4 regions of the Rhizobium sp. ZPR4 genome follow, and region 4 is predicted to be linked to each of the others. Evidence: predicted binding sites of a transcription regulator. Region 4 holds the regulator's gene; each other region holds the start of a gene.
The links. Region 4 encodes PhoB, which activates phosphate uptake and scavenging genes when phosphate is short. Its sites were predicted from a motif close to TGTCATNNANCTGTCAT; they were not measured.
Positions count from the first base shown of each region.

Region 1: the regulator PhoB is predicted to act here: its motif matches at 1,889-1,905, upstream of pstS (phosphate ABC transporter substrate-binding protein PstS).
Region 2: the regulator PhoB is predicted to act here: its motif matches at 4,248-4,264, upstream of ABOK31_RS08170 (glycerophosphodiester phosphodiesterase family protein).
Region 3: the regulator PhoB is predicted to act here: its motif matches at 1,778-1,794, upstream of phnF (phosphonate metabolism transcriptional regulator PhnF).

Region 1 is NZ_CP157967.1:928,388-936,116, reverse strand. Features, by position in the region: gene pstC (phosphate ABC transporter permease subunit PstC) at 1-665, opposite strand, end outside; gene pstS (phosphate ABC transporter substrate-binding protein PstS) at 742-1,713, opposite strand; gene ABOK31_RS04600 (cupin domain-containing protein) at 2,028-2,372, opposite strand; gene ABOK31_RS04595 (O-acetylhomoserine aminocarboxypropyltransferase) at 2,513-3,796, opposite strand; gene ABOK31_RS04590 (CoA-binding protein) at 3,965-4,393, opposite strand; gene ABOK31_RS04585 (hypothetical protein) at 4,507-4,833, shown strand; gene ABOK31_RS04580 (EamA family transporter) at 5,657-6,493, shown strand; gene rplM (50S ribosomal protein L13) at 6,731-7,195, shown strand; gene rpsI (30S ribosomal protein S9) at 7,198-7,668, shown strand.
Region 2 is NZ_CP157967.1:1,652,547-1,660,275, forward strand. Features, by position in the region: gene ABOK31_RS08155 (MlaE family lipid ABC transporter permease subunit) at 1-996, opposite strand, end outside; gene ABOK31_RS08160 (MFS transporter) at 1,147-2,364, opposite strand; gene ABOK31_RS08165 (UDP-2,3-diacylglucosamine diphosphatase) at 2,533-3,339, opposite strand; gene ABOK31_RS08170 (glycerophosphodiester phosphodiesterase family protein) at 3,453-4,208, opposite strand; gene ABOK31_RS08175 (NADP-dependent malic enzyme) at 4,431-6,743, shown strand; gene ABOK31_RS08180 (hypothetical protein) at 6,940-7,692, shown strand.
Region 3 is NZ_CP157970.1:95,522-103,250, reverse strand. Features, by position in the region: gene ABOK31_RS33700 (DMT family transporter) at 1-884, shown strand, start outside; gene phnF (phosphonate metabolism transcriptional regulator PhnF) at 1,035-1,760, opposite strand; gene ABOK31_RS33690 (ABC transporter substrate-binding protein) at 1,994-3,439, shown strand; gene ABOK31_RS33685 (phosphodiesterase) at 3,490-4,353, shown strand; gene ABOK31_RS33680 (ABC transporter ATP-binding protein) at 4,386-5,390, shown strand; gene ABOK31_RS33675 (oligopeptide/dipeptide ABC transporter ATP-binding protein) at 5,387-6,370, shown strand; partial or broken gene ABOK31_RS33670 (ABC transporter permease) at 6,378-6,611, shown strand; gene ABOK31_RS33665 (ABC transporter permease) at 6,615-7,316, shown strand; gene ABOK31_RS33660 (ABC transporter permease) at 7,313-7,729, shown strand, end outside.
Region 4 is NZ_CP157967.1:137,070-144,798, forward strand. Features, by position in the region: gene pstA (phosphate ABC transporter permease PstA) at 1-425, shown strand, start outside; gene pstB (phosphate ABC transporter ATP-binding protein PstB) at 440-1,255, shown strand; gene phoU (phosphate signaling complex protein PhoU) at 1,307-2,020, shown strand; gene phoB (phosphate regulon transcriptional regulator PhoB) at 2,051-2,734, shown strand; gene ABOK31_RS00710 (GcrA family cell cycle regulator) at 2,884-3,411, opposite strand; gene ABOK31_RS00715 (aspartate aminotransferase family protein) at 3,837-5,036, shown strand; gene argF (ornithine carbamoyltransferase) at 5,110-6,027, shown strand; gene ABOK31_RS00725 (Hsp33 family molecular chaperone) at 6,076-7,065, shown strand; gene apaG (Co2+/Mg2+ efflux protein ApaG) at 7,086-7,478, opposite strand.

The sequences.
Region 1 (7,729 bases), 790 kb from region 4:
CATGTCGTCATGCCCATGCCGTAAGCGGATTCACGCAGCATCGGCGGCACAGTGCTGAACACGTCGCGGGCGATCGCGGTGATGAACGGGAGGATCATGACGGCGAGCACGAGGCTTGCCGTCAACAGGCCGACGCCCGGCGCCGGCGGCTGGAACAGCAGGCCGATCACAGGCACCTGGCCGACAGTCATCATGAGAAAGGGCAGAATATAGTTCTGCATCAGCGGCACGAGAATGAACAGACCGACGATGCCGTAGATGATGGAGGGAACGCCGGCCAGAAGCTCGATGGCCGTGCTGATCGGACGGCGCAGGCTGCCGGGGCAAAGTTCCGTGAGGAAGATGGCGATGCCGATGCTCAGGGGAACGGCAATCAGCATGGCGATGAGTGCACTTACCAGCGTACCGACCACGGCGGGCACAGCGCCATAGATATCGGCAGGAGCGCTCCATTTCGTACCCCAGAGGAACGAAAGTCCGAAGGCCTGGAAGGTTGGCAAGGCATCGATAACGAGAACTGCAAGGATTGCCAGCAGCAGAAGCACGACAAGAGCAGCCGAGCCAAGCGTCATAAAATAGAAAATCCGATCCTGTGTCCGGAATTTTCTGGTGGCGGCGGTGGTATCCAGTGCCTGGAAGCCAGCCGTCTGAGTCGCGTCAGCCATCGATTTCCCCTTGTCCCGTCACGTAAGCCGGCGGACAGAGTTATACCCTGTCCGCCGCAACTTCTCACGCAGCAAATTACTTCGTGCCGAATTCCGTCTTCCAGGACTTCTCGACGATCTCGGCAACATTGTCCGGGATCGCAAGATACGACAGGGCGGTCGCGTCCTTCTGACCATGCTCATAGGACCACTTGAAGAACTTCAGCGCTTCTTCGTTCTTGGCAGCATCGGCCGGCTTCTTATAGAGCAGAACCCAGGTCGAAGCGGCAATCGGCCAGCTCTTTTCGCCCGGCTGATTGGTGATGATCAGGTTGAAGTTCTTGGCCTTGGCCCAATCTGCGTTGGAAGCAGCAGCCTTGAACGTGTCGAGGCTCGGCTCGATAACCTTGCCGGCAGCGTTCTTCATCTTCGCGAAACCGATGTGATTGGCGACGACGTAGGAGTATTCAACGTAGGAGATCGAACCAGCGGTCTGGTTGACGGTGGTGGAAACGCCTTCGGAACCCTTGGCGCCGAAGCCGACCGGCCATTCAACTGCCGTGTTCGAACCAACCTTTTCCTTCCACTCCGGCGAAACCTTCGCCAGGTAGTCGGTGAAGTTGAAGGTCGTGCCCGAGCTGTCGGCGCGATAAACGACGGAGATCGTCGTGGAGGGCAGCTTTACTTCCGGGTTGAGAGCCTTGATGGCTGCATCGTCCCACTTGGTGATCTTGCCGAGGAAGATGTCGGCCAGCGTCTTGCCGTCGAGAACGAGTTCGCCCGGCTTTACGCCTTCAACGTTATAGGAAACGACGATGCCGCCGGAGATCATCGGGAACTGGGCAATGCCGTTCTTTTCGAGGTCAGCGTCGCTCATCGGCTTGTCCGAAGCGCCGAATACGATGGTCTTGTCGAGGAGCTGCTTGATGCCAGCGCCCGAACCGACCGACTGATAGTTGACGACATTGTTCGTCGCAGCCTTGTAGCCTTCAGCCCACTTGGACAGAACCGGTGCGATGAAGCTCGAGCCGGCGCCCGTGATATCGGCAGCAGAGGCCGAAACGGACATAGCCGCGATGAAGCCTGCAGTCAGGCAGAGCGAACGAAATTTTTGATTCAACATGATTGAACTCACTTCCCAGAGTGATGAAAGGATGGCGAGCAGGAGCTAAGCACGAAGTATCCCATCGGTTAGGAACCCCACCTCGATCTCCTGGCGACAGTGATGGCTCTAATGCCGCATTGTTTCAGTTTGATGACAGTTTAATGAAGCGGCGGTGACACAACCTGCAGCAAGCATGGCGGCCATTGCGGAGCCGCAGGGAAAGGCTCGCATCCTTTCATGAAGCAGGGCGATCTTCACGTTTTGAATCAAGATCATACTCAAAGGCGGATTACATAGTCCTTGCGAGTCGTTTCAATAACTTCCCAAGTCCCCTTGAAGCCCGGCTTCAAGATCATGCGGTCGCCTGCACGCAGATGAAACGTCTCGCCGTCATCGGCTGTCACAATGGAATAGCCGGAGAGAATGTTGAAATACTCCCACTCGTCATAGGCGATCTTCCACTTCCCCGGCGTCGCCTCCCAGATGCCGGCATAAAGGCCGCCCTCAGCCTCATCGAGGCTCCAGGTTCGGAAGGCCGGGGCTCCCGAAATGAGACGATCCGCTGCGGGCGCGCCCGCCTCAGGCTCCACACCCTCGACATTCAGTTGCAGATAGGTTGCCACTTAAGTCTCCCGTCCGTCACGCTTCACCAGGACCAAAAAAGTCCGCGACCGCCATTGGCGATCGCGGACCGAGACAAGCATGAAATGCACTTCGGTCAAAGAGACCGACAAGCTTTTTCGGCCTCCCGCCGGGGCAGTCCTCAGACTTTTGCCAGTGCCTGCTCCAGGTCGGCGATGATATCCTTGACGTCCTCGATGCCGATGGACAGGCGCACCACATCCGGGCCGGCACCGGCGGCGACCTTCTGCTCGTCAGTCAGCTGCTTGTGAGTCGTCGAGGCGGGATGGATGACGAGCGAGCGCGTATCGCCGATATTGGCAAGATGCGAGAAGAGCTCAAGGCCTTCGACCAGCCCCTTGCCGGCTTCATACCCCCCCTTCAGTCCGAAGGTGAAGACCGAGCCCGCACCTTTCGGCGAGTAACGCTGCTGCAGGGCGTGGTTCGGATCGTCCTCCAGGCCGGAATAGTTGACCCACGCCACCTTCTCCTGCGCCTTCAGCCAACGCGCAACGGCGAGCGCATTGTCCGAATGACGCTGCATGCGCAGCGGCAGCGTTTCGATGCCGGTCAGGATCAGGAAGGCATTGAACGGCGAGATGGCCGGGCCGAGATCGCGCAAGCCCAGCACCCGGCAGGCGATGGCGAAAGCGAAATTGCCGAAGGTCGCGTGCAGCACGATGCCGTTATATTCCGGACGCGGTGAAGACAGCATGGGGTAATTGCCCGAAGCGGACCAGTCGAAAGTGCCGCCGTCGACGATGATGCCGCCCATGGAATTGCCATGGCCGCCGAGGAACTTCGTCAAGGAATGCACGACGATATCGGCGCCATGCTCCAGCGGCCGGATGAGATAGGGGCTCGCCAGCGTATTGTCGACGATCAACGGCAGGCCATGCTTGTGCGCGATGGCTGCGATTGCCGCGATATCGACGAAGGTGCCGCCGGGATTGGCAAGGCTTTCGATGAAGATGGCGCGGGTGCGGCCATCGATCTGCGCTTCGAAGGTCGCAAGATCCGCAGGATCGGCCCAGCGGACGCGCCAGTCGAAACTCTTGAATGATTGACCGAACTGATTGACCGAGCCACCATAAAGCCGTTTGGCCGCGACGAAATTGTCGCCCGGCTGCATGATGGCATGGAAGACGAGCAACTGGGCCGCATGACCGGAGGCGACCGCGAGGGCCGCGGTTCCGCCTTCGAGGGCGGCCACCCGCTCTTCAAGCACGGCCTGTGTCGGGTTCATGATACGGGTGTAGATATTGCCGAACTGCTGCAATCCAAACAGTGCAGCGGCATGATCGGCATCCTGAAAGACGAAGGATGTCGTCTGGTAGATCGGCGTCGCGCGCGCGCCTGTCGTCGGGTCCGGCTGCGCGCCCGCGTGGATCGCAAGCGTGTCAAAACCTGGGTTGCTGGCTGGCATATTTTTCCTCCCGCCGGATTTTGTTCGTAACGGGAAAAGCATAACGCCTGGCATATGAAAGTTAACCGCGAACTTTGCCGTGCTTCTTGGCTCGCGGAAAAAACTTGCCATCTTTCAGTGAGATCGCGCGATAAACGGCCGGAGACCGCCGTCGCGTGTGATCTCCGGTCATGCCACCAGGCGCGGATACTCGATCGCCGGGCAGCGGTCCATGACGACCCTCACCCCTGCGGCTTCCGCTCTTGCCGCGGCGGCGTCGTCACGCACGCCAAGCTGACCCCAAATGACCGGTGGCCGCGGCTCGATCATGATCGTCTCCTCCACGACCGATCGAAGATATTCGGGCGCCCGAAAAACGTCGACCATATCCACAGGCTCGGGAATGTCGGCCAGCCGCGCATAGACCCATTGTCCCAGAATTTCCTTGCCGGCCTGTCCGGGATTGATGGGGATGACGCGATAGCCCCTGTTCAGGAGATAAGCCATCACACCGTTGCTCGGGCGCGCGGGATTGGGCGAAGCGCCGACGAGCGCGATGGTCCTTACGGACAAGAGGATATCGGCTATATAGGAATCGTCATAACTATCGTGGTTCATCACGAAGCCTCCCACCTCGATCACACTTGCGTTTTGTCACAAATATGGAAACCGCAATGGCGGTCTCCGCGTATATATATTGTATTATAACAACTTCAGGGAGGATTACTCAGATGAAAAAATTCATCCTGCTGGGCCTGCTCGTCACCTCGGCAGCGACGCCGGCATTCGCGATTTCGCGATATAATTCCATGTCCATGACCTGCGCAGAAGCCAGGGCGGTCATCAACCGGGAGCGCGCGGTCATCATGCGCTACCCCGCCAAGAGAACACCGAACATGACGCTCTATGATCGCTATGTCGCGGATAGCGGCGCATGCGATCTGGGCTATTACGCCTATCAGGATTATCTCCCCACGAAGGATCGCGCTTCCTGTCCGGTGTATATATGCCGGCCGTCAACCGACCTCGATGACGATGATTTGATTTTCCCACGCTGATCGCAATGCGCTACGGCTAGACGTGGCGGACGACTCACGAGTTCGGTACGACCATTGATTGTCCCAGGCACGATGCATCTTCGGCAATGCAGTCGTGCTGGCGTCTTCATGCGCCCGTGTCCAGGCCATCCCCCAAAGCGCTTTCATAAATTTCCCCGATGCCGTGGGGTTGCGTTCTCATGAAATGCAATCTTTGTTCGCTATTTATTCACATATAAATTAGAAACTTCGCATGGACAGTCAATTCAAACGAGAACCGAATGCGAACGCGGAACATATGCTATTTCATTATTTTCCCACAGAATAATTTTCGCGTTCGCGCAACGATATACCCTGCGAATTTTTGGCTCTGGGATTCTATACTTAACTCTTAGTATGATTTTTATCAGCGGTGGCGCGCGTTAGCTGTAATATTTTTCATCTCTTGTAGAATTATCCACTCTATTCATGAGAGGAAGAGGGGCTGCGCGCGGCGTTTTCGCCGCGATTTTCGCACACCAAATCACAGGCAGCATTGCAAGCGACACGGCCCTCTGTCGTTTTTAAGTAAGAAGTGTCTAATGCTACTCCCGCGTTCACAGGACATGCGATATTTGTTCGCGCTTCATACTCCAATAAATTAGTTATTTATAATGCTGGAAAGGACAATTTGGAACATAACGAAAACGTCGCTCTCGACGTCCGTGATGATCGGAGCAGGCGGGCAATCCTCCATAATGACCGATATTTCGTTGCTTTTCGATGTATTGCGGATCATATGGGGGCTACACTCCCACAAAATACCAAGCATTGCCGTTAGGCCTGTCAATTCCCGAGGTTTTCCGTGTCTCTCGACGTTATCGCGCTCGTCCTTTTCGGCGCCCTGCTGCATGCGACATGGAATGCGATCATCAAGGCCGGAACCGATAAGTCGCTCGATGCGGCGCTGGTTTCAGCCGGCGGCGCAGTCGCGGCATTGCCTCTTCTGCCATTCCTGCCTCTGCCGGCCTCTGCGGCCTGGCCGTTCATCGGTGCATCCGCCATCCTTCAATTTGCCTATTTCCAGCTGGTGGCGGCCGCATATCGAGCCGGGGATATCGGGCTCGTCTATCCGCTGATGCGCGGTGTCGCGCCACTCATCATCGTCTCCACAAGCAGCTTCATCCTGAAGGAGACGCTTTCGGGCGGCGCGTTGATCGGCACCATGACCATTTGTGCCGGCATACTGACGCTTGCCTTCGAGGCGCGAAAGGGCAGCCGCCAGGCGATCGTTCTCGCGCTTGCCAATGCCGTCGTCATCGCGACCTATACCTATGTCGACGGCATCGGCGCGCGGGCATCGGGCAATTCAGTTTCCTATACCCTATGGATGGCACTCCTGCCCCCCGTTCTCCTTTTCGCCTGGGCGATATCGCAACGCGGCATCAATGCCGTCGCCGCCCATGTCCGCTATAACTGGTGGCGCGGACTGATCGGCGGCGGCGGATCGATCGCTTCTTATGGGCTGGCATTGTGGGCGATGACCAAAGCGCCGGTCGCCATGGTCGCCGCCTTGCGCGAGACCTCGATCCTCTTCGCTTTGGTGATATCGGTCGTCGTCTTGAAGGAGCGATCGAGCATCTGGCGCTATATTGCCGGCGCCATCATCGCCGCCGGAGTGCTGGTTTTGCGCCTGGGTTGACCATAAAATATGTGGTTTTATTTTACCACATAAGCAACATATTGATTTTTCTTTATAATTTTTACAGGCCGCCAATGAGGCGATATTGACGCAGGCTCTCAATCGCTCTATAAGCCGCCGCAGATCGCAGCCTTTTCGGGCTGCTTTCTTTTTGGCACGCATTCATGTGCGCCAAACCAAGCAACAAGAAACGCCCAGACGCCTTCGGGCCAAGGGTCCAAAAAGAGAGTATGCAACATGGCAACCTTCTCCCAGAAGCCTGCAGAGGTGGAGAAGAAGTGGGTTCTCATCGACGCCGAAGGGCTTGTCGTTGGCCGTCTCGCTTCTATCATCGCAATGCGTCTGCGCGGCAAGCATAAGGCTACCTTCACGCCCCACGTCGACGACGGCGACAACGTCATCGTCATCAATGCCGACAAGGTCGTCTTCACCGGCAAAAAGTACGAAGACAAGGTTTACTACTGGCACACCGGTTATGCCGGCGGCATCAAGGAGCGTACGGCTCGCCAGATCATCGAAGGTCGCTTCCCGGAGCGCGTCGTTGAGAAGGCCGTCGAGCGCATGGTTCCCCGCGGCCCGCTCGGCCGTCGCCAGATGAAGAACCTGCGCGTCTACGCCGGCTCCAACCATCCCCACGAAGCCCAGCAGCCGGTCGTCCTCGACGTCGCCAAGCTGAACAAGAAGAACGTAAGGAGCGCCTGATAATGGCTGACCTTTCCTCCCTGAAGGACCTCGGCACGACGTCGGAAGCAGCTGCTGCTCCGGTTCACGTCCGCAAGGTTGACTCGCTCGGCCGCTCCTACGCGACCGGCAAGCGTAAGGACGCCGTCGCCCGCGTTTGGGTCAAGGCCGGCTCCGGCAAGATCATCGTCAACGGCAAGGACTACACGGCTTACTTCGCCCGTCCGGTTCTGCAGATGATCCTGCGTCAGCCGATCGTCGCTGCTGCCCGTGACGGCCAGTTCGACATCATCGCAACCGTTGCCGGCGGCGGCCTCTCCGGCCAGGCCGGTGCCGTTCGTCATGGCCTGTCCAAGGCAATCACCTACTTCGAACCGGGCCTGCGCTCGGTGCTGAAGAAGGGTGGCTTCCTGACCCGCGACAGCCGCGTCGTCGAACGCAAGAAGTACGGCCGTGCGAAGGCACGTCGTTCCTTCCAGTTCTCCAAGCGTTAATCGCTTATCCGAGATCGGATTTTTGGAAAGGCCGGGTTTTCCCGGCCTTTTTCTTTTGCAG
Region 2 (7,729 bases), 1.5 Mb from region 4:
GAACGGCGCCTTGATCATCCCCGAAATGATCGTCGAGAGGCTGACGGCTTCATGCAGGCGGGAGATGAAGGTCGCAAAGGTGATACCGGAATATGCCCAGGACACCAGGGCAGCGCCAAAAAGCGCGGCGAAGTTGGCAATGACCGTCAGCAACGGCAAGGCAACCGTCAGCGCTACCAGCCGCGGGAAAATGAGAACGCCGATGGGATTCAGACCCATGACCTTCAGCGCATCCACTTCCTCGCGCATCTTCATGGAGCCGATTTCGGCCGTAATTGCGCTGCCGGAACGGCCGGCGATCATGATCGCGGTCAAAAGCACGCCGATTTCGCGCAATTGCAGGATGCCGACCAGATCGACCACGAAGATTTCGGCGCCGAAATAGCGTAGCTGGAAAGCGCCCTGCTGGGCGATGATGGCACCGATCAGCGACGACATCAGCAGGATGATCGGAACGGCGCGCACCGCCATGTGATCGATCTGATTGATGATCGAGGCCGGCGAAACACCACTGCCGCGGCCGAATTTGAGCTGCGCGCCGCGCACGGCGGAGCCCAGAATATACATGGCGGCGACGAGATTGCCCCAGATCTCGTAAACGGTTTTGCCGATGGGCGCCAGTATGCGCTCCGCCAATGATTTCCGCGGCTTTGCCGCAGCCGCCTCATCGTCCGGATGCGCATCGAATGCCGTCAGCAATTCATCGATATGCGGATTGGAGCCCTCGATCGTGACATGGGCCTTATGTGCTTCCTGACTTTCCTTCAGCCGGCGGATCAGCAGCGCACCTGCCGTATCGACATCCGAAAGACCGGAAAGATCAATCACGACGTTGCCACCGGAGCTGCGCCTGGACAGCTGCTCGATCTGACGCAGCACGCCGTGCACATTGGCACTGCGCCAATTGCCCTCCAGCCGATATCGATGACCTGCGCCCTCAGGCGCATCATCGATCTTCGGTGCATCGGACCTTTGCTCGGCTGCTTTCAAATTCATGCGTCTTTCAAATCTGGCACAACATGCGCCGACTCAGAGAGCCCGCATGGTCGATGCTTAATACACCGACTATGCATGGAATTTCCATCTCGCGCCGGCGCCAACATATGTCACGGCTTTTTGATATCCAAATGAATTTGTTGCACCGCGTTAGGATACGCCGTGAGCACCGCCACCGATTGCCGGCTTCCTGGCCTGCAGCCCATAGGCGAAAACAACCATGGCTAGCCCGAAGGCGGCAATGCCGGCCATGACATAGTAACTCGCCAGGTCAAGCCAGGCGTAGAGATAGCCGGATGCAAGCGTCATCAACCCCAGGAACATGCCATTGTAGAAATAATAGGCGCCCTGGGCCGATGATTCCTGTGCTTCGTGGACGGACGCGACTATGCGCCGCTGAACACCGGTATGAACGCAGGCATAGGTGCAGGAATGAAAGCACTGCAGCACGAAATAGCCGATGAAACCGAAATTGCTCGGAAACAGGATCCAGCGCAGAATGCACATGGTCGAACCGAAGAAGATGAGCGTCCATGCACTGAACCGCCTGCTCAGTTTCTTCGACAGGAAGAAAACCATCACCTCGGCGGTAACGCCAATGCTCCATAACACGGCTATCTCGGCGCCGGAAAAGCCGAGCTTATGCCAGTAGATCGACGCAAACGTATAGAGCATCGCATGGCTTGATTGCTGTATCGACACGCCGATCATGGTGATGAGCAATTGCGGCGAGCGCAGATTTCCGGTCGGTGATTGCAGATTGATCGGTTGGTTGCGCCGGCGCGTCGGCCCGATGCGAGGCGCGAAAAAGCCCATCAACGTCGTGAGAATGAATCCCGCCACCATCACAGGCAATACGGTGGCGCCGCCCCACATGCCGATCAGCTGGCCGCCGAGAAGGGTCGACAGGATGAAGGTGATCGATCCCCACACCCGCATGGAGCCATAATCGAAGCCCCAGCGGCGCACGCCTGACATGGCGATCGATTCGACCACCGGCACGTAAGGCGCATAGGTGGCGCCCTGAATGCCATAGACCAGAAGCACCGGCCAGAAATCGCTCGTCCAATAGAGCGCGATTGCCGTCAGCAGTGACAGAGCGCCCGACCATAGCAACACATCGGCCCGCTCCGTCATATGATCGGCGAGCACCGCTATGAAGGGTGTCACGAGGACGCGCACGACCATGGGAATGGCGATCACCAGGCCGATCTCGTGATCATTGAAGTTCAGCCCCGCCAACCAGACGGGAAAGAAGGGTACGGCAATGCCGTTGACGAACAACGGAGCGCAATAGGACAAGGCGGCGCGCAAGCGGAAATATGGAGGCGCACCCTCGCCCTGGAAGGACTTGATCGCGGGAATCATGACAGACCTGAAGGGGAACTTACCTGTCCCTATCATGCTATCGAGAATACGACTATGGCGAGAAATGGCCAAAACCGTAACGTTTCGGAAAAATCCTAAGTCAAGGCCGTCCTGCGGCGATCAATAATTATGACAGGCCATTATCAGCTACGTGAAGAGGCGTAGAAATTACGCCGCCTGTGCACCGATCGGCCGCGGCAATTCTCCGACGGGAGAATCCACAGGCTGCGTCTCGAGGATTGTCCGCCAGGTGATCAGCTCGAACGTACCGTCCTCATGCTCGGCGATCGCCGTGCAGCTTTCCACCCAGTCGCCGGTATTGATGTAGCGCACGCCGTCGAGATCCTCGATGACAGCATGGTGGATGTGACCGCAGATGACACCATCGGCATCGTTACGCTTGGCCTCTTCGGCGACGACACGCTGAAACTCGCCGATGAAGTTCACGGCGTGCTTGACCTGCAGCTTCGCCCAGGCCGAGAAGGACCAATAGGGCATGTTCAAGCGGCGGCGCACGGCAGCAAGGCCGATATTGATCAGAATGGCCATGTCATAGGCCCAGTCGCCGAGATAGGCGAGCAGGCGGGCATTGCGGACGACGACGTCAAATTCATCGCCGTGGAGCACGAGATATTTCTTCCCGTCGGCCGTTTCGTGTATGGCGCGCTGTGCCACCTCGATACCGCCGAAGTGCATTCCGGGGAAGTCACGCAGGAATTCGTCGTGATTGCCAGGGATATAGACGATGCGCGTACCCTTGCGCGCCTTGCGCAGGAGTTTCTGCACGACGTCGTTACAATCCTGCGGCCAGTACCAGTTCCGCTTCAGTCTCCAGCCGTCAACGATATCCCCGACCAGAAAGATCGTGTCGGCGTCGTGGTAACGGAGAAAATCGAGCAGGTAGTCCGCCTTGGCGGCCTTCGAGCCGAGGTGCACGTCAGAAATGAATAGCGTTCGGAAATGCCGGGGGTCCATGTTTTCATTCACGAACTTTATGTCCGTGCCCTATCCTACCTTGGCTATTCCAAAACCAGACTCGTGTTTCAGGAAGATGACAAACCCTGTGCTTGGCGGCTCAGCGACAAGGTTCAACCACGTCTCGCGGCGACGGCGAGGTCAGGACGGTCGCTTGTAAAACTGGCGATACCGAGGCGAAACATGGCCCGTGCCGCCTCGCTTGTATGGGCCGCCCATCCATGTACCTTCACGCCATTCCTACAAAAGAGCTGCGTAACCTCGCCATCAAGCGCATCGGCACGTATTGCAATCTCGCGCACGCCGAAGCCGCGCATGGCGGCCATGACCCCGCCCCAGCCGAGTTGCCCGGCGAGCTGAGGCGAACAGAGGAAGATGAAACCGAGCAGTTCGCCGACATTCAGCCCCTGTTCGCCAAGCGCGGCGCCGAATGCTTCGAGATGCGGCAGGGAGAAGCTCGTCACCATCGTACGTGTCAGCATGCCCGTCGCCGTCAGCTCATCGACGATGCGGCGCTCCATCCCCTCATAGGGCGTGCCATCCGCCCTGGTCTTGATCTCCAGCCGGAGATCGACGGCGGACGGCCCGAAAATATCGATCGTCTCCATAAGCGTCGGAATGGTTTCGCCGCCGCTTCCGATCACGACATGGCGCATCAGCTCGTCATAGCTGAAATCAGCGATCGCGCCCTTGCCATCAGTCATTCGGTCGATCAAAGCGTCGTGGTGCACGACGAGCTTGCCGTCTCGCGTCTGATGCACATCGAATTCGACAAGATCAACATCGAGCTTGGCCGTCTTAGAGAAGGCGAGCCTGGTGTTTTCGGGCCACAAATGCGCACCGCCGCGATGGGAGGCTATCAGAGTCATCAAGGAAATCTCCGCCTGAAATATTCTTAGGTCGACGCGATGAATGCCTGATGACGCGACCGCGACGTTCGACTTGCGGAAGGGACATCGCGCAATCATCGCGGAAAAGGCAATTCAGTTTTGCCACGACAAAACGCTTCGCGACCTCAATTGCATACTGTGAAGGCGAAGCTATTGATGTATGCAGAAGACTCAAAGCGCAGGCAGGAATGGAGACGCGAGTTGGATACGAACGACACTTCGAAAGCAGCCAAGAATATGGCGAGCGGAAATCTCGACGAACAGGCGCTTTATTTCCATCGCTATCCCCGCCCTGGCAAGCTGGAAATTCAGGCGACGAAACCGCTGGGCAACCAGCGTGATCTGGCCCTTGCCTATTCGCCCGGCGTCGCCGCCCCCTGCATCGCCATCCGCGACAATCCCGAAACGGCTGCCGACTATACGTCCCGCGCCAATCTCGTTGCGGTGATTTCGAACGGTTCGGCGGTACTCGGCCTCGGCAATATCGGCCCGCTCGCCTCGAAACCCGTCATGGAAGGCAAGGCCGTTCTCTTCAAGAAATTCGCCGGCATCGACGTCTTCGACATCGAAATTGCGGCACCGACGGTCGATGAGATGGTCAACACCGTTTCGGCGCTCGAGCCGACCTTCGGCGGCATCAATCTCGAAGACATCAAGGCGCCGGAATGCTTCGACGTCGAGCGCCGCCTGCGCGAGCAGATGGAAATCCCTGTATTCCACGACGATCAGCACGGCACCGCGATTATCGTCGCGGCCGCCATCCTCAACGGTCTAGAACTGGCCGGCAAGAAGATCGAAGACGTCAAGATCGTCGCCTCCGGCGCGGGTGCAGCCGCTCTCGCCTGCCTCAACCTGCTCGTCACCCTTGGCGCCAAGCGCGAAAATATCTGGGTCCACGATATCGAGGGCCTGGTCTACAAGGACCGCAACGTGCTGATGGACGAGTGGAAGTCCGTCTATGCCCAAGACAGCGACAAGCGCGTGCTTGCCGAATCCATTCCAGACGCCGACGTCTTCCTCGGCCTGTCAGCAGCCGGCGTGCTGAAGCCGGAACTTCTCGCACAGATGGCTGAAAAGCCGCTGATCATGGCGCTCGCCAATCCCACGCCGGAAATCATGCCGGATCTCGCCCGCGCCGCCCGCCCTGACGCGATGATCTGCACCGGCCGCTCGGACTTCCCGAACCAGGTCAACAACGTCCTCTGCTTCCCCTATATCTTCCGCGGCGCGCTCGATTGCGGCGCCAAGACGATCAACGAAGAGATGAAGATGGCCGCCGTACGCGCCATCGCCTCGCTTGCCCGCGAAGAGCCTTCCGATGTCGCGGCCCGCGCCTATTCGGGCGAAACGCCGGTCTTCGGCCCCAACTACCTCATCCCCTCGCCCTTCGATCCGCGCCTGATCCTGCGCATCGCGCCGGCTGTGGCGAAGGCCGCGGCCGATAGCGGCGTAGCGCTGCGCCCGATTGCCGATTTCGACGCCTATATGGACGAGCTCAACCGCTTCGTCTTCCGCTCCGGCTTCATCATGAAGCCGATATTTGCGGCGGCTAAAGTGGCGGAACGCAAGCGCGTCGTCTTTTCCGAAGGCGAAGACGAGCGCGTGCTGCGCGCCGCCCAGGTTCTGCTTGAAGAAGGCACAGCCGTCCCGATCCTGATCGGCCGCCCCTCCGTCATCGAGACCCGCCTGAAGCGCTACGGCCTGAAGATCCGCCCGAATACGGATTTCGCCGTCATCAACCCGGAAGACGATCCGCGCTTCCGCGAATATGTCGATCTCTACTTCTCGCTCGTCGGCCGGGCCGGCGTGATCCCCGAAGCTGCCCGCACGATCGTCCGTACCAACACAACCGTCATCGGCGCGCTGGCCCTGAAGCGCGGCGAAGCCGATGCGCTGATCTGTGGCCTTGAAGGCCGTTATGAGCGTCATTTGCGCATCGTCCGCCAGATCATCGGCAAGCGGCCGGACGTTCGTGATTTCTCGGCATTGAGTCTGCTCATCTCGCAGCGCGGCGCGACCTTCTACACGGATACCTACGTCACGTTTAATCCGACCGCCGAAGAAATCGCGGAGTCGGCCTGGCTGGCCGCCGAGGAAATCAAACGCTTCGGCATCGAGCCGCGTGCCGCTCTCGTCTCGCATTCCAACTTCGGTTCACGGGAGTCGGAAAGCGCTACGAAGATGCGCGAGGCGCTCGCTCTGGTTCGCAAGGCGGCGCCAGAGCTGGAAGTCGATGGCGAAATGCATGGCGACAGCGCCATTTCCGAGAGCCTGCGCCGGCACGTCATGCCGGATAGCACGCTTTCCGGCGAAGCCAATCTTCTGGTCTTCCCGAACCTCGATGCCGCCAACATCACGCTCGGCGTGGTCAAGACCATGACTGACAGCCTGCATGTCGGCCCGATCCTGCTCGGCACGGCGCTTCCCGCCCACATTCTCTCGCCGTCGGTCACGTCGCGCGGCGTGGTCAACATGGCGGCGCTCGCTGTCGTCGAGGCCTCGCAGATCGCTTAATACGGCGCCTCGCAGCCGCTGCCAGAACGGTTCCGCGCTTCATGCAATCGCGGAACCCTCTTATCTTTTTGCTTTTGGCGGCCCCGAGCTGCAATTTCGTGAAAATCCTCTCGAAATCCGTGCTTTTTCATGGATACGTTGTTAAGCTGCAGCGTGTAATCTTTAGCGACTTAAAACCGCTTTCGAGAGCAGAACCGTGAACCGCGGCACAAAACAAGCTTCCATTGCCCTGCTATCCCTGCTGACGGCCACACCGGCCCTCGCGCAGGCAGACCTCTGCGACGAGCTGCGCGGCCGCTATGTCGACATCAACGAAGTGATCGGCGCCAGCCAGGAAACCCGCCAGCTCTCACGCGCCATCGTCCAACAGAACCTGATGATCCGCCGAACGATGAGCGATCTGCGCAACCAGGGCTGCATCGAAGGCGACGATGCGGTGTTTGGCGGGCAGGACAATCAAGGCGTCTGCAACGACATGCGGCAATCGATCGATCAGATGCGGCACGATCTCTCCCTGCTGATGGATCAGCGTGAGCAGAGCGTCGGCCGTGTCGATGCCGTTGCCATGCAGCGCCGGCAGTTGCTGGATACGATGCAGCGCAACGGCTGCAGCCTGCCGGCTTCGGCAACTCCGGATATCGTCATCGACACCCGCACGAAAATGGATGCCTATGCGCCGCAGGAGCAATCCCTGGCTAAGCCGGAAAGCTCTATTACCGTCATCGAGACGCCGAGGCTGCAGAAGGATTCCAGCCTGCAACAAAGGCAGGCCCCCCCGACGGCAGCACCCAAGGTAACACAGGCGCAGCCGCAACAGTTTCCGCCTGATCGCCCCTACGATCCCTCGGCCCATAAGGTGCGCCAGGTCGGCCCGCAATTTCTTGCGACCGACCAGGGCAGCATCGACCTCAAGCACCCGAAAGAGGCTGGACCCCAGCCAACGCAATAGTGCGCGGCCAGACGTTTTTCATCTCCATCTGACCGCC
Region 3 (7,729 bases), on a different replicon from region 4:
AGCTGGTGCTCTGCGCCTTTCTCTCCCCGCTCAGCGGCGCGGCGGTTCGATATTGCAATCCGGATTTGCGAGCGATCGACATCGTTGCGCTCTCGCTTTCCGCGCCTGCTCTTTTTGTCCTTTTCTATATATGGAAACGAGACAGAATGGCCCTGAAAACCTTCCGACTGGACGTTATATGCCGATCGGCTTTCTGTTTGGGATCGACGGTTGCGACATTCTGGTGTGCGGCAAATATCGACTTCGCCAGTGTCTATTTCGTCAACATGCTTGCACCCATGGCTGCGACTATTCTTGGCTGGATACTGCTCTCGGAGAGACTATCCGGCATGCAGACGCTTACGATAATCCTGGCCGTGATCGGCGCGGGTGTTTCACTTTCTCCGTCTTTCACTTTCTCATTTACGGGCTATATAGCGCTCATATTCGCCTTTCTATGCACGACAGGAATGTTATTCTGCAATCGGCTCATCGGCAGAAGCACGCGCGCATCGACTTCGGGAGCGCTGTCCATGTGTTATGTCGCATTCGGATCATTGGGATTGGCTGCCCCTTCGATGGCTCAGCCACATCTATCCGATATCCTGCCGCTCGTGATCATCGGTACCACAACCTTTGCCATCGTAATCCTCGTTAGTCATGCTTACAGTGTCCTGACACTGCCGCTTGCGGCACCTTTCGACTTTCTAAGGATCGTGTTTTCAGTGATCATTGGCGCGACTGCATTTGGTGCTCCAATCACTGGTCGCCTTCTATTCGGTCTCGGACTAATACTTGCGGCTAACCTTGTGACGATAAGGCTTGCAATTCGCTCCGTTCATGCACCGCATAGAGATATGGCGGCCGACATACGTCGGGTCCAAAGCGAAGCGGCTCACAAATAAGGCAGAACGATTGTCTTGCATGTCGAGAGCATGCTTGCTGACGATACCCGCGGTGCGTTGACAGGCCCGAGGGGCGGCGCAGATCAATAGCGGCGCCACCCTCCGCACCCCTATTGCCACCTGATCGCGACTAATACGACAGCAGCCGCGTCAATTGTCGACGGAGACAGAGACCCGAGCTGCAGAAAATCGGGCGACCGTGTAATCAATCGCCCTTTCCCCCGCCCGCTTAACGCTCCGAACTTCGAGGATCGGCTCCGTGCGCGGTTGACCCAACCGGCTCGCCTCATCCGGGGTGGGAAGACGGGCTTCAATCACACAGTTGGTCCGGCGTGATCGCTTAAATCCGAACTGCTTGTAAACTTCGGTGATGCAGGAAAAAGCCTGTACCCTGCTTGAAGCGTCCGGGAAGAAATCCACGGGTAGATGATGCCGCGTGACTGAAATAATCGTCCCGCTTGCCTCGCCAATCGTGTCGATGATGAAAATCGGCGAGCCAGTGGCCATGTCAAGCTTTGCGGCGACGTCGGCCGGTGCGGCGATCTCGAAACGATGCAGGATTTGTGCTGCCGGCGTGAGGCTCGCGTCGCGGAGATTTGCCATAAAGGAAGAGTCAGGTCCCAACCCATATTGCAGCCGACGCTCGACAAATGCGCCGCGGCCCTGTTCGATACGCAGTATACCTTTATTTTGAAGTTCGGTTAGTGCGCGTCGCACCGTCGTCCGAGTTACACCAAAGTGGGGGGCAAGAGCATTTTCGCCCGGCAGTTTTTCACCGATCTTGAACGCACCCGCGTCGATCTCCCTCAGGATGGACAGCTCAATTTGTCGCCAGCGCGGAAGTTCGCTCACAAGCTGAGCGGTATCATCAAGCATTCTCGTTCTCCAGTTCCTGTCATCGTAGTGTCACCGCGGCATGCGAAGTCACTGACATGTAGACATGTCTAAACATGTTGCCTCTTTATACCGTATACGATGTTTTGACAATCGGGGATGTATGTAAAATGGCCATAACACGTCGAAATTACCTGAAGGCAATGGGCGTTCTTCCGATTGTCGGGGCGTGGGATCCGCGTATGTCCTTTGCTCAGGCTCGACGGGATCTGATTGTGGGTGTTCAAGACAATCCACCGCAGCTCGACCCGCTTCGCCTCACCACGAATGTAACCTTTCGCGTGGCGTCGAACATTTACGACAGCCTGATCCGCATCGATCATGCGCGCAACGGCGAACTTTCACCCGGTCTGGCGGACTCATGGCAGCAGATCGATACTTGCACATGGGATTTTACCATCCGGGATGGCGTCCGCTTCCATGACGGGTCCGTTCTAACGAGTGAGGATGTCGCCTTTACCTTCGGACCTGGCCGGATGCTGACCGAAGGCCTGCCGGGACAAAGTGTGTCTCGCCAATTCTTCGGTGGCCTTGCAAGGGTCGAGGCAGTCGGCCCTCTCAAGGTAAGGTTTGTCACAAAGGCGGTCGATCCGCTCTTTCAATTCAGGTTGGCGGGATGGGGCAGCCAGATCGTCAGTAAATCGGCTTTCGAACGGATTGGAGATTGGGACAAATGGGCGATGGCTCCGATTGGAACGGGTCCCTATCGGGTCGAACAGGCAAAGACTGGGGAGATGATCAAACTGGTCTCCCATGATGCCTATTGGGGGGGGCGGCCGCCATTTTCCTCGATCACCTTCAAGGTCATGCCGGAGGCGGCGAGTCGTGTGAACGCGCTGGCAGCCGGTGATGTCCATATCATTACCGAGGTAACTCCTGATCAGGTCACCGACATCCAGGGCCGATCCCGCCTGGAGGTCGTTGGCGGTGCGATCAACAATATCCGCGTTCTCAATTATGGAACGCTTGGCGGGCCCTTGGCTGATCGAACAATTCGCATGGCACTCAATCTCGCCATCGACAGAAGCCTCATTGCTCAGCAACTTTTCGGCGGAAAGGTAACTGTTCCCCGCGGCTTTCAATGGCCGGAATATGGTGATCTATATATCAAGGATTATCCGACGCCCGCCTATGACCCCGACGCAGCCAGACAGGCTCTCAAGCGGGCAGGATATTCCGGGCAGCCGATCGAATATCGTACGCAGGCAAACTATTACACGGCCGAACTCGACACCGCTCAGGCCCTTCAGCAGATGTGGCAGAGCGTGGGCGTGAACGTGCAGCTTAAGGTTTGCGAGAACTTTACGCAGGTCTTCGCCCAACCAAACAACGCCATATTCAACGGCTCCATCAATATGGTCTATCCGGACCTGATGGGATCGATCTATCCGCTGTATGGACCCAACGGCTTCATCCACTACCAGGCCAAGAGCTGGGACAATCCGGAATTCGATCGCATCGGCGAAACGCTCGCGACGACGCTGGACGTCAACGAACGGCGGCAGCTTCATCGTCGCGCGTTGGACATATTCGGTGAGATCGACCCGCCCGGCACGGTTCTACACGAGACGGCAATGCTTTACGGCAAGCAAGCCAATGTGCCTTGGTCACCCCAACGCACGCCAATGATGGACTTCGGACCTTTCAGCGTCCGATCGTAAGCCCTGACTAAATTGATTGGGCAAGACACATTCCCAGAACAGAGAGAAGCATGATGATTATCGCGCATCTGAGCGATCTGCATATCCGCAAGGCCGACAGGGGCTTGGCTTTCGGTCGTATCGACACGACCGCCCTGGCCGAAAAAGCTATTGAGAAGATCGAGGGCCTGAGGCCAAGACCGGATATTGTCGTCATAACCGGAGATCTCACGGATTGCGGCCGCCTCGAGGAATATCAGCATTTGCGGGCCATGCTGGACCGGCTATCCATGCCGGTACATCTCGTGCTTGGCAATCATGACGTCCGAGCGAATTTCCTCAGCGTTTTTCCGGAGAAGCAGAGCAAGATCAAGGATTTTGCCTTCGTTCAGGAATGCGGTGAGTACGAAAACCTGCGCGTGATAGGGTTGGACACGCTTGTCGCCGGCGAGGGTCATGGAGAGCTGTGTGCGCCACGCTTGCAATGGCTTCGCGAAAGGCTTTCCGAGCGGCCCGATACGCCAACGATCATCCTGACGCATCATGCACCTTTCAAGATCGGATCCGAGTTCTACGACACTGTAAGGCTGACGGCAGGCAGCGACGCATTGAAGGAAATCGTCGAAGCAAACAAACAAATCGTCCGATTCCTGTGCGGTCATCATCATCGTGCGATCGATTGCCTCTGGGCTGGCACGCTGGCATCGATCGCGCCGGCTGTTGTCAACGCCAACCACCTCGAACTCGGCGCAGTGAGAGTCCCCCGCGCCATAGCGGAACCGGCGGCGTTCAAGCTTCATGTTTCCGTTCCTGGCTATGGCTTCGTATCGCATACCGCCTTCGTCGACGACTTCGGGGGGCCGTTCGAGGCCAATCCAGATCCGGAATATCCAGCGCTCCGCTCGTTTCTGCTCGATACCGGTTTGGCCGTGTAGATCTACTGTTCAGCCTGGAAGTGGGTGGCACGATGCAGCCTTTTTTTCAAATCAAGGATCTCGAATTGCAGATCGAACGCGGCGGCCGCACCGCGATGCTTCTCAACGGTGTCAATCTCGACATCGAAAGAGGTGAAGCGGTCGGTGTGGTCGGCGAGTCCGGGTGCGGCAAGAGCATAACCTGGTTGGCGGTTCTGGGCGTTCTTGGACAGCAGATGCGAGTCACCGGTCGTGCGCTGTTGGAAGGCCGCGATCTTCTTGCGATCAAGGCGCAAGAAATGACCAAGATCCGTGGCAAGCGTATCGCGATGATCTTTCAAGATCCCACCTCTTCGCTCAACCCGATTCGAACCGTGGGATGGCAGATCAGCGAGTCGCTCGTCCAGCACAAAGGACTGAGCTGGGGTACGGCACGTATCCAGGCAAAACGGCTGCTCGACCAGGTTCGGATAGCCGACCCGGCACGGCGCATGAGCCAATATCCTCACGAGCTCTCCGGGGGAATGAACCAAAGGATCATGATCGCGATGGCGCTGGCGGGAGAGCCGGATCTGTTGATCGCCGACGAGCCGACAACCGCCTTGGACGTAACGGTACAGGCCCAGATCCTGGAACTCCTCAATGACATAAGGCGGGACCGTAAGATGTCCCTACTCCTGATATCCCACGATCTGGGCATGGTGTCGCAGGCTTGCGATCGGATTGCGGTGATGTATGCCGGGCAAGTGCTCGAATTCGCTCGGGCGGAAGAGATTTGGAACAACGGTCGCCATCCCTATACGCGCGGACTGATTGCATCCGACCCTGGCATCGCAGGGCCGGTTTTGCCTCGTCGAACGATGCCGGGTACGCTGCCCAACCCCTTCTCAATGCCCGAGGGGTGCGCCTTCGCTCCACGGTGTGATTTCGCGCATGCCAAATGCCTGCACAGCATGCCTTTATTGCGGGACGTTGGGGGAAACCATCAAGTAGCCTGCGTGAATGCGGGCAGAGGCGCCATGCTCATGCGTTCGCCGAAGGCCGAGGCAATCGCATGACGGAGTTCCTAAAGGCAAGTGGGCTTGTCAAGCACTTCAACATCCGCAGTTCATTCCTTGACAGAGGTAAGCCCCTGATCGCGGTCGACAACATTACCTTTGTTCTGGATAAGGGCGAAACGCTCGGGGTCGTCGGGGAGTCAGGCTGTGGTAAATCGACGATGGCGCGCCTGGTGCTTGGTATGCTTGCGCCCACCAAGGGGCAAGTGTCGCTGGCCGGCGAGGAGGTTCACTCTCGTAGGGATCGCATGTGGCGAGCACAAAGACGAAGAATGCAGATGGTGTATCAAAATCCGCTCGGCTCCCTTGATCGGCGCATGTCGGTTGGAACGCAAGTTGCCGAGCCGCTGATTATTCATCGGCAGGGATTGACGGGAAGAGATCGGCGGGATTTGGCGCTGGAGACACTCTCTTTGGTGGGCCTTGGCCCTGAGAATTTCGATAGCTATCCGCATGAGCTATCGGGCGGCCAACGCCAGCGGGTCGTCCTCGCCCGTGCCCTTATTTTGAGCCCCGAACTGCTTGTCTGCGACGAGCCCATATCTGCACTCGATGTGTCGGTCGCCGCTCAGGTTCTCAACTTAATGAAGGAGATACAATCTGCGAAAAATTTGACCTACCTCTTCATCAGCCACGACCTCAAGGCGGTGCGCCAAATCGCCGATCGAATTATAGTCATGTACCTGGGGCGGATTGTCGAGGAGGCCGGTCGGGACGAGCTCTTTCGCAGCCCTCGCCATCCCTATACGAAGGCACTCATTTCGGCCATTCCACGCGCCAACCAGACGCCGGGAAAGGCAACGATACTGGCTGGCGACCCGCCAAATCCCATGGATATTCCCAGGGGATGCGCCTTTCATCCTCGTTGTCCTTGCGCCGTCGAAAAATGCCGGCGAGAAAGGCCGCCGCTGCGGTCGAGCGGCTCCGGGCGGAAGGTCTCATGTCATCTGGAAATTCAATCCTTCGGTCGAACGAGCTGAGAGCCACATGTTGCTTTATATTGCAATTCGATTGAGCCGAGCCGTCGCAACGCTTTTGCTGGTTGTGACATTTGCATTCGTGGTGCTCAGACTGTCCGGCGATCCCGCAATCAACATACTTGGCCTGGACGCCTCGGCTGCGGCGGTCGATGAATTCCGACGAGACTGGGGATTGAATCAGTCGATGCTTGCGCAATACCTTCATTACATCGCTGCGATATTCGCCGGAGACTTCGGTCGATCGATGCTCGACGGCCGGCCGGCCTTCACAGTTGTCTGGGAACGAATTCCCGCAACCCTGGCGATCGCGATTCCCGCTCTTATCGTCAAGATGGCCATTGGCGTGCCGGCGGGTACTTTTAGCGCGCTTCGGCGTGGCAGTTGGGTCGATCAGCTATTGATGACCTCAGCCATATTCGGACTTGCGGTGCCGGGTTTCGTCGTCGGCCTGTGCTTGATCATGGTGTTCTCCGTCGAGCTTGGCTGGCTGCCTTCCGGGGGAGCCGGGTCGATCAAGCACGCACTGCTACCCGTCGCGACCTTGGGGCTATTCGGCGCCGCCACGCTTGCCCGCTACACGCGATCTGCCGTGAGCGATGTTTTAAGTCAGCCATATGTCAGGGCGGCGATCATCAAAGGAATTCCGCGCCGACGGATTGTTCTCTTTCATGTCCTTCCGAACGCCGCGATCCCGATCATAACGATCGTTGGACTGATGATCGGCAGTTCGGTCGCAGGGGCTGTCGTCATCGAGAGTGTATTCTCCTGGCCTGGCGTCGGCCGATTGCTGGTGACCTCGGTCGCAAATCGCGATCTAGCGGTAGTACAATCGATTCTTCTGTTTGTCGGCTTTTCTATGGTTTTGGCAAATTTTGGCGTGGATCTCTTATATGGTCTTGTTGATCCGCGCATGAGGCGGCAAGCGACATCCGGAGCGCGACGATGACAAATCGGGCCTCACCCACCGCAGGCAGGAAGATCGGAGCCATCAGCGCATCAAGATCTTTTGTCCGCGGCCATTTTCCATTGCCTGTGTTGCTGGCGTTCGTCGCAATTCTGTTAATGGCGTTTATTGCGATAGGTGCGACGGCCCTCGCACCCTATGATATCGCATCGATGGACTTGCGGATGCGACTGATTCCACCCGCGTTCAGTCAAGCCGGCACTTGGAAACACATGTTGGGCACGGATCAACTCGGGCGTGACGTCCTGTCCCGCCTGATGATGTCCGTAAGAATAAGCCTATCGATCGCGGTCATTTCGACGCTGATCGCGGCAACGCTCGGTATCGTCAGCGGCTTTGCAGCAGCTCATTTTCGTGGGCGCGTCGAGCAGGCAATCCTAATGATGATCGATATC
Region 4 (7,729 bases):
TGCTGAGCCTGATGACGCTGCCGATGATTATCATCGCCACGCGCTCGGCATTGCGTGCTGTGCCGCCATCGATCCGCAGCGCGGCACTCGGGCTGGGTGCGTCACGCATGCAGATGGTCTTCCATCACGTCCTGCCGCTCGCCATGCCGGGCATCCTGACGGGCACGATCCTCGGGCTTGCCCATGCGCTCGGTGAAACGGCGCCGCTGCTTTTGATCGGCATGGTCGCCTTTGTCGCCAACTATCCGGCATCGCCTCTCGATCCTTCGACGGCGTTGCCGGTGCAGATCTACATGTGGGCGAGCGAAGCCGAGCGTGCCTTCGTCGAAAGAACGTCCGGGGCCATCATCGTCCTGCTCTTCTTCCTCGTCGCAATGAACATCGGCGCGATCCTGCTGCGCCGCCGCTTCGAGCGGCGCTGGTAAGGGAGGGCCGTGGGATGAACATGATGACGGAAGCCGCAAGCGAAAAAGCATTGACCAAGAGGATGATGACGATCCCCTACAAGATGATCGGCCAGGACGTTTCGGTCTTCTATGGCGATAAGCGCGCGCTCTTTGACGTCAATCTGAAGATCCGTGCAAATACGGTCACGGCTCTGATCGGCCCTTCCGGCTGCGGCAAGTCCACCTTCCTGCGCTGCCTCAACCGCATGAACGATACGATCGAGACCTGCCGCGTCACCGGCAAGATCACGCTCGACGATCAGGATGTCTATGACAACAGCATCGATGTCGTGGAATTGCGCGCGCGCGTCGGTATGGTTTTTCAGAAGCCGAACCCGTTCCCGAAGTCGATCTACGAAAACGTTGCCTATGGCCCGCGTATTCACGGCCTGCATCGCTCGAAAGCCGATCTGGAGCATATCGTCGAAACCAGCCTGCAGAAGGCCGGTCTCTGGGGCGAAGTGAAGGATCGGCTTCACGACGCCGGCACCAGCCTTTCGGGCGGTCAGCAGCAGCGCCTCTGCATCGCGCGCGCTGTCGCGGTTAGCCCGGAAGTTATCCTGATGGACGAGCCGTGCTCGGCGCTCGATCCGATTGCAACAGCCAAGGTCGAAGACCTTATCCACGAGCTGCGGGAAAATTTCACCATCGTCATCGTGACGCATTCCATGCAGCAGGCAGCCCGCGTCTCGCAGCGCACCGCAATGTTCCACCTCGGCCATCTGGTCGAGGAGAACGACACCGATAAGATGTTCACCAATCCCGACGATTTCCGCACGCAGGATTACATCATGGGCCGTTTTGGTTGATGATGTCAGGCGCGCGGCTCATTTCACACAGTTCACCTTGAGGATAGAAAAATGGTCTCCACTCACATTCTCTCTGCTTACGACGAAGACCTGAAGTTCCTGACGCGCCGCATTGCGGAAATGGGCGGCCTGGCCGAGCAGATGGTTAGCGACAGCGTACGTGCGTTGGTCAACAGCGATGCCGGCCTCGCACAGAAGGTTATTTCCGACGACGTCGTTCTCGACCATGCCGAGCGCGAAGTCGGCGACAAGGCGATCGTCACGATCGCTCGCCGTCAGCCGATGGCAGCCGACCTGCGCGAAATCATGGGTTCGATCCGCATCGCCTCCGATCTGGAGCGTGTCGGCGATCTCGGCAAGAACACCGCCAAGCGCGTCATCGCCGTTCAGGGCACCGGTGTCCCCCGCCGTCTCGCCCGCGGCATCGAGCATCTCTCCGAACTGGCGCTGAGCCAGCTCAAGGAAGTTCTGGACGTCTACGCGACCCGGTCGCCCGACAAGGCCGTGTCGATCCGCGAACGCGACGAGGAAATCGACGCCATGTACACCTCGCTCTTCCGCGAGATGCTGACCTACATGATGGAAGATCCGCGCAACATCACCACCTGCACGCATCTTCTCTTCTGCGCCAAGAACATCGAGCGCATCGGCGACCATGCCACCAATATCGCCGAGACGATCTATTACATGGCGACCGGCGCCCAGCCCGAAGGCGAGCGCCCGAAGGACGATACCGCCAATACCGTCGGCGCGGTGACGGAATAATCTGGAAGCGAAAAAGGAGACCAAAGGCGCATGGTTCCGAGAGTTGCTGTTGTAGAAGACGAGGAAGCGCTCAGCGTTCTGCTGCGCTATAATCTTGAGGCCGAAGGCTTCGAGGTCGACACGATCCTCAGAGGCGATGAGGCCGAGCTGCGTCTCCAGGAGCGCATCCCCGATCTCCTGATCCTCGACTGGATGCTCCCCGGCGTGTCCGGTATTGAGCTCTGCCGCCGGCTGCGTATGCGGCCGGAGACGGAGCGCCTGCCAATCATCATGCTGACGGCCCGCGGCGAGGAAAGCGAGCGCGTGCGCGGGCTTTCGACCGGCGCGGATGATTATGTCGTCAAGCCGTTCTCGACGCCGGAGCTGATGGCCCGCGTCAAGGCGATGTTGCGGCGTGCCCGCCCGGAGGTTCTCTCCACGGTGCTGCGCTGCGGCGATATCGAGCTGGACCGCGAAACCCATCGCGTCCACCGCAAGAGCCGCGAAGTGCGGTTGGGGCCGACGGAATTCCGCCTGCTGGAATTCCTGATGTCCTCGCCGGGCCGCGTCTTTTCGCGGTCGCAGCTGCTCGACGGCGTATGGGGTCACGATATCTACGTCGACGAACGCACCGTCGATGTCCATGTCGGCCGCCTGCGCAAGGCGCTTAATTTCTCCAATATGCAGGATGTCATCCGCACCGTTCGCGGCGCGGGCTATTCCATGGAAGCCTGAGCGCAAGCCGCTCAGGCATCAACATTACTGCGTCACGCGTCTTTCAAGACGCGTTAAGGTCGCTGTAACCTCTTAAATTATGCAGTCGCGGCGGAAATAGAAAAACGGGCCTCGAGGGGCCCGTTTCTCTTTGGTTTTGCTTATGGCTTTCAGCCGTTGTTGCGCCGGCGATCATGCACGGGCTGGTAGGCCATGCGCTGATGATAGGTGCAGTAGGGCGACGAATCCGGGCTGTCATTGCCGCAAAAGTGAAAATCATCCTTCAGCGGGTCGCCGACCGGCCACTTGCAGGTGCGTTCCGTCAGCTCCGTCAGGCCGAGGCGGCGGGAGATCGGAACGACGACGTTCGATGCCGGGCGATATTGGATTTCGTTGACGGAATCGACCTCGATCTCTTCCTTCAGCATGGTTGCGCCCTGCTGGCGGGTGACCACCGCGCGGGTTGCAACGCGCGATCCGTAGGTCGCGGCGCGAGGCGCTGCGGCGCTACGCTTCGGCGTGCGCGCTGCGGTTGCCGTGCCGCCAGCCTTCGCTCGGCCGGGAAGGTTCAGGCGGTGCACCTTGCCGATGACGGCATTACGGCTCACGCCACCGAGCTGCGCAGCGATCTGGCTGGCGCTCAACCCTTCGGACCATAGCTTTTTCAGCTTCTCGACGCGTTCGTCTGTCCAATTCATGCCCTGTCTCCGCTGTCGCGTTTCCGATGGCAGAATCCCTCACCATTGCCTCGCATGGTAACAAGGCGCGAAACGCTCTAAAATTGTGGTGACTAGTTCCGCCGCATGCAGTCTAGCAATTGGTTTTTAACCTAGTGTGAGGCTGACTCCGTGACAAGAGTCGCGGGAATCTTGAGGAATCGATTTCGAGGTTTTCCCCAACTTGCTGTCCAGGCGTGGCATTTCTGCAATAGGCGCCGCCGAACCCAGCTCTTTTGCCCGCAAGCGCTATCTCGCACCTGCTAAAACGCCAGTTTTGTTGACATCGCGGTGCAAAACATCAATAGTGCCCAGGCCGCCGCAAGGCGGCATTTTTGATTTTTTCGGACCCGTTTCATCAAACGGAAGCGATCGGTCCTTAAAGTTGTGATCGAGGAGAAATGGCCATGGCCGAGACCACGCCGCTTTATGACACCTATATGCGCGCTCCGCTACGGTTCGAGCGAGGCGAGGGCGTCTGGCTGGTCACCGAAAATGGCGAACGCTACCTCGATTTCGCAGCCGGCGTCGCGGTCAACTCGCTCGGTCACGCCCATCCTCATCTCGTCGCCGAATTGAAGGCACAGGCCGACAAGGTCTGGCACCTGTCCAACCTCTATGAGGTGCCCGGTCAGGAAAAGCTGTCGAAGCGGCTGACGGAAGCGACCTTTGCCGACAAGGTGTTTTTCACCAATTCGGGCGCCGAGGCGCTGGAATGCGCCATCAAGACGGCGCGGCGCTATCAATTCGCCAAGGGGCATCCTGAAAAGTTCCACATCATCACCTTCGAGGGCGCCTTCCACGGTCGCACCATCGCGACGATCGCCGCGGGCGGTCAGGAGAAGTATATCGAAGGCTTCGGCCCGAAGGCTCCGGGCTTCGACCAGGTGCAGTTCGGCGATCTCGATGCCGTGCGTGCCGCCGTCACGGATGCGACAGCCGCGATCCTGATCGAGCCGGTGCAGGGCGAAGGCGGCATCCGCCCGGCCACCAACGAATTCCTGCGCGGGCTGCGCCAGATCTGCGACGAGCACGGCCTGCTGTTGATCCTCGACGAAGTACAGTGCGGCGTCGGCCGCACGGGCAAGCTCTTTGCCCATGAATGGGCCGGTATCAAGCCTGACATCATGGCGGTCGCCAAGGGTATCGGCGGTGGTTTCCCGCTCGGTGCGTGCCTTGCGACGGCGGAAGCTGCTTCCGGCATGAAGGCGGGCACTCACGGCTCGACCTATGGCGGCAATCCGCTCGCCATGGCGGTCGGTAATGCGGTTCTCGACATCGTACTCGCCGAAGGCTTTCTGCAGCATGTGCGCGATGTCGCGCTGGTGTTCCGCCAGGGGCTCGCGTCGCTCAAGGATCGCTTCCCGGATATCATCGAGGATGTTCGCGGCGAAGGCCTGATGCTCGGCGTCAAGGCGGCCATTCCGCAGGCGGATCTGCTGCAGGCAGTCCGCGCCGAGCATCTGCTTGGCGTGCCGGCCGGCGACAATGTCATCCGTCTTCTGCCGCCGCTGGTCGTCACGGCCGAAGAGGCGCGCGAAGGTCTTGCCCGTCTCGAGCGCGCTGCCGAACGCGCACGCGCTGCCCGCACCAAAAAATCGGCTTGAGTTTACCGCCCGCAAATGGGGCGTTCGTGCCCCACGCGGGCGTTATTGTTTTTTCTGGAGTACAGGTAAGGACATGGCTTCTCCGAAACACTTTCTCGACCTCTCTGCCGTTCCGGCTGCCGATCTGCGCAATATCATCGACGATGCGATCGTCCGAAAGAGCGCGCAGAAGGCCGGCACGGCCGACAAGCCGCTCGCCGGCAAGATGCTGGCGATGATCTTCGAGAAGCCGTCCACCCGAACCCGCGTCTCCTTCGATGTCGGCATGCGCCAGTTGGGCGGCGAGACGCTGTTCCTCTCCGGCACCGAAATGCAGCTCGGCCGCGCCGAGACGATCGGCGACACGGCCAAGGTGCTGTCGCGCTATGTCGACGCGATCATGATCCGCACGACCGACCACTCCCGCCTGCTGGAGCTGGCGGAGCACGCGACCGTCCCGGTCATCAATGCGCTGACCGACGACACGCATCCCTGCCAGATCATGGCCGATATCATGACCTTCGAAGAGCATCGCGGCCCGATCAAGGGCAAGACGGTCGCCTGGACGGGCGACGGCAACAATGTACTGCATTCGCTGATCGAAGGGGCGGCTCGTTTCGGCTATCGCATGAATATGGCGGTACCCCTTGGTTCCGAGCCCAAGGATCACTATCTGAACTGGGCCCGCAACGAGGGCGCCGAAATCATGCTCTCGCATGATGCAGACCGTGCGGTCGCCGGCGTCGATTGCGTGGTAACCGATACCTGGGTTTCCATGAATCAGGAACACCGGGCTCGCGGTCACAACGTCTTCCAGCCCTATCAGGTCAACAAGGCTTTGATGGCACAGGCCGGCAAAGACGCGTTGTTCATGCACTGCCTGCCCGCCCATCGCGGGGAGGAGGTGACGGACGAGGTGATCGACGGTCCGCAATCCGTTGTCTTCGATGAGGCGGAAAACCGCCTTCATGCGCAAAAGTCGATTCTTGCTTGGTGCCTGGGCGCGATCTGAAGATATCAAACCGCGTCTCAAGGGCGCGGGCGCAGTAGGAGTAAAGCAATGGCCGAAAATGCCGCAACGCTGGGTCAGTTCGATTTTGCCGGTGACGATCATGTCGTTCCCTTCCAGGTGGAAGGGTTGGATGTGCGCGGCCGTGCCGTGCAGCTTGGTCCGCTGCTGGACGCGATCCTCGCCCGGCACGACTATCCGACGCCGGTTGCGCGCCTTCTGGCCGAGGCGATCGTCCTTACCGTCCTGCTCGGCACATCGCTGAAGTTTGAAGGCAAGTTCACCGTGCAGACCAAGGGCGATGGTCCCGTCGACCTTCTGGTCGCCGATTTCACGACGCCGGAAAATGTTCGCGCCTATGCCCGCTTCGACGAAGAGGCTTTGGCAAAGGCTGTCGCCGAAGGCCGGACAGAGCCCGAGCAGCTGCTCGGCAAGGGCGTGCTCGCCTTCACCATCGATCAGGGGCGTTTCAGCCAGCCCTATCAGGGTATCGTCGCGCTCGATGGTGCCTCGCTCGAGGAGATCGCCGGTACTTATTTTCGCCAGTCGGAACAGATACCGACGCGCGTGCGCCTCGGCGCTGCAGAACTCTTCGATCGCGACGAGAATGGCAAGCCGCGTCACCGCTGGCGCGCGGGCGGCCTGATTGCCCAGTTCCTGCCGGAAGCTCCAGAGCGCATGCGCCAGCCTGATCTTCACGGCGGCGACGGCGACGAGGGTCTGCGCGATCATGTCGAGGACGACGCCTGGGCGGAAGCGCGCAGCCTGGTGGAAACCATCGATGCCGACGAGTTGACGGACCCGCAGGTGGGCACCGAGCGGCTTCTCTACCGTCTCTTCCACGAGCGCGGCGTACGCGTCTATGAACCGAAGGCCGTCTACGATCGCTGTTCGTGCTCGCGTGACAAGCTGAAGGGCGTCTTGAAGGGTTTTACGGCCGAGGAAATCGAGGCCAGCCAGGAGAATGGCGAAATCGCCGTGACCTGCGAGTTCTGCTCGACGACCTATCGCTTCGAAGTGGCTGAAATAGAAGCGGCTTGACGCTGCCCGGTTGCGGCGGCTCAGTTCAGCGTGCGCAACAGGTTCGGCGTATCCAGCGAAAAGGCGGGGATCTTGACATGGAAGAGTTCCCCGTCGTCCGTTTCCATCTGGTAGTGGCCAAACATCATGCCTGACGGGGTGTCCAACGGGCAGCCGGAAGAATATTCATAGGTATCACCGGGTTTCAGATGCGGCTGCTCGCCGACGACGCCTGGCCCCGTCACTTCATCCACCATGCCGTTCATGTCGGTGATGTGCCAGTAGCGCGTCACCAGTTTCACGGCCTGCTCCGAGTGGTTGGAAATGACGATGCGGTATCCCCAGACATAACGATCATCGTCCGGATCGGATTGCTCCTCCAGATAAAACGGCTCTACAACCACTTCGATGTCGCGTGTTAGGGCGCGATACATGCCTGATACCTTGCCACTGCTCTGAAACGTTGAGCGCTCCATGAAGCCCTCATTGTCGTTTCAGCATTTTCAAGTCTGCGGCATATTATCCGCTTTCCACCGCTCCCGCAAAGCGCGGGATATTTAGCGGTATCCTATAACCAATCCATTCCGTCAAGGAACGGCGTGATGAAATCTGGCTCATGGTGCCGGACCGTTCTGAAATTCAGCTATTACGGCCGATGAAAAAGGTTAGTCCTTTCTTCTCAAAG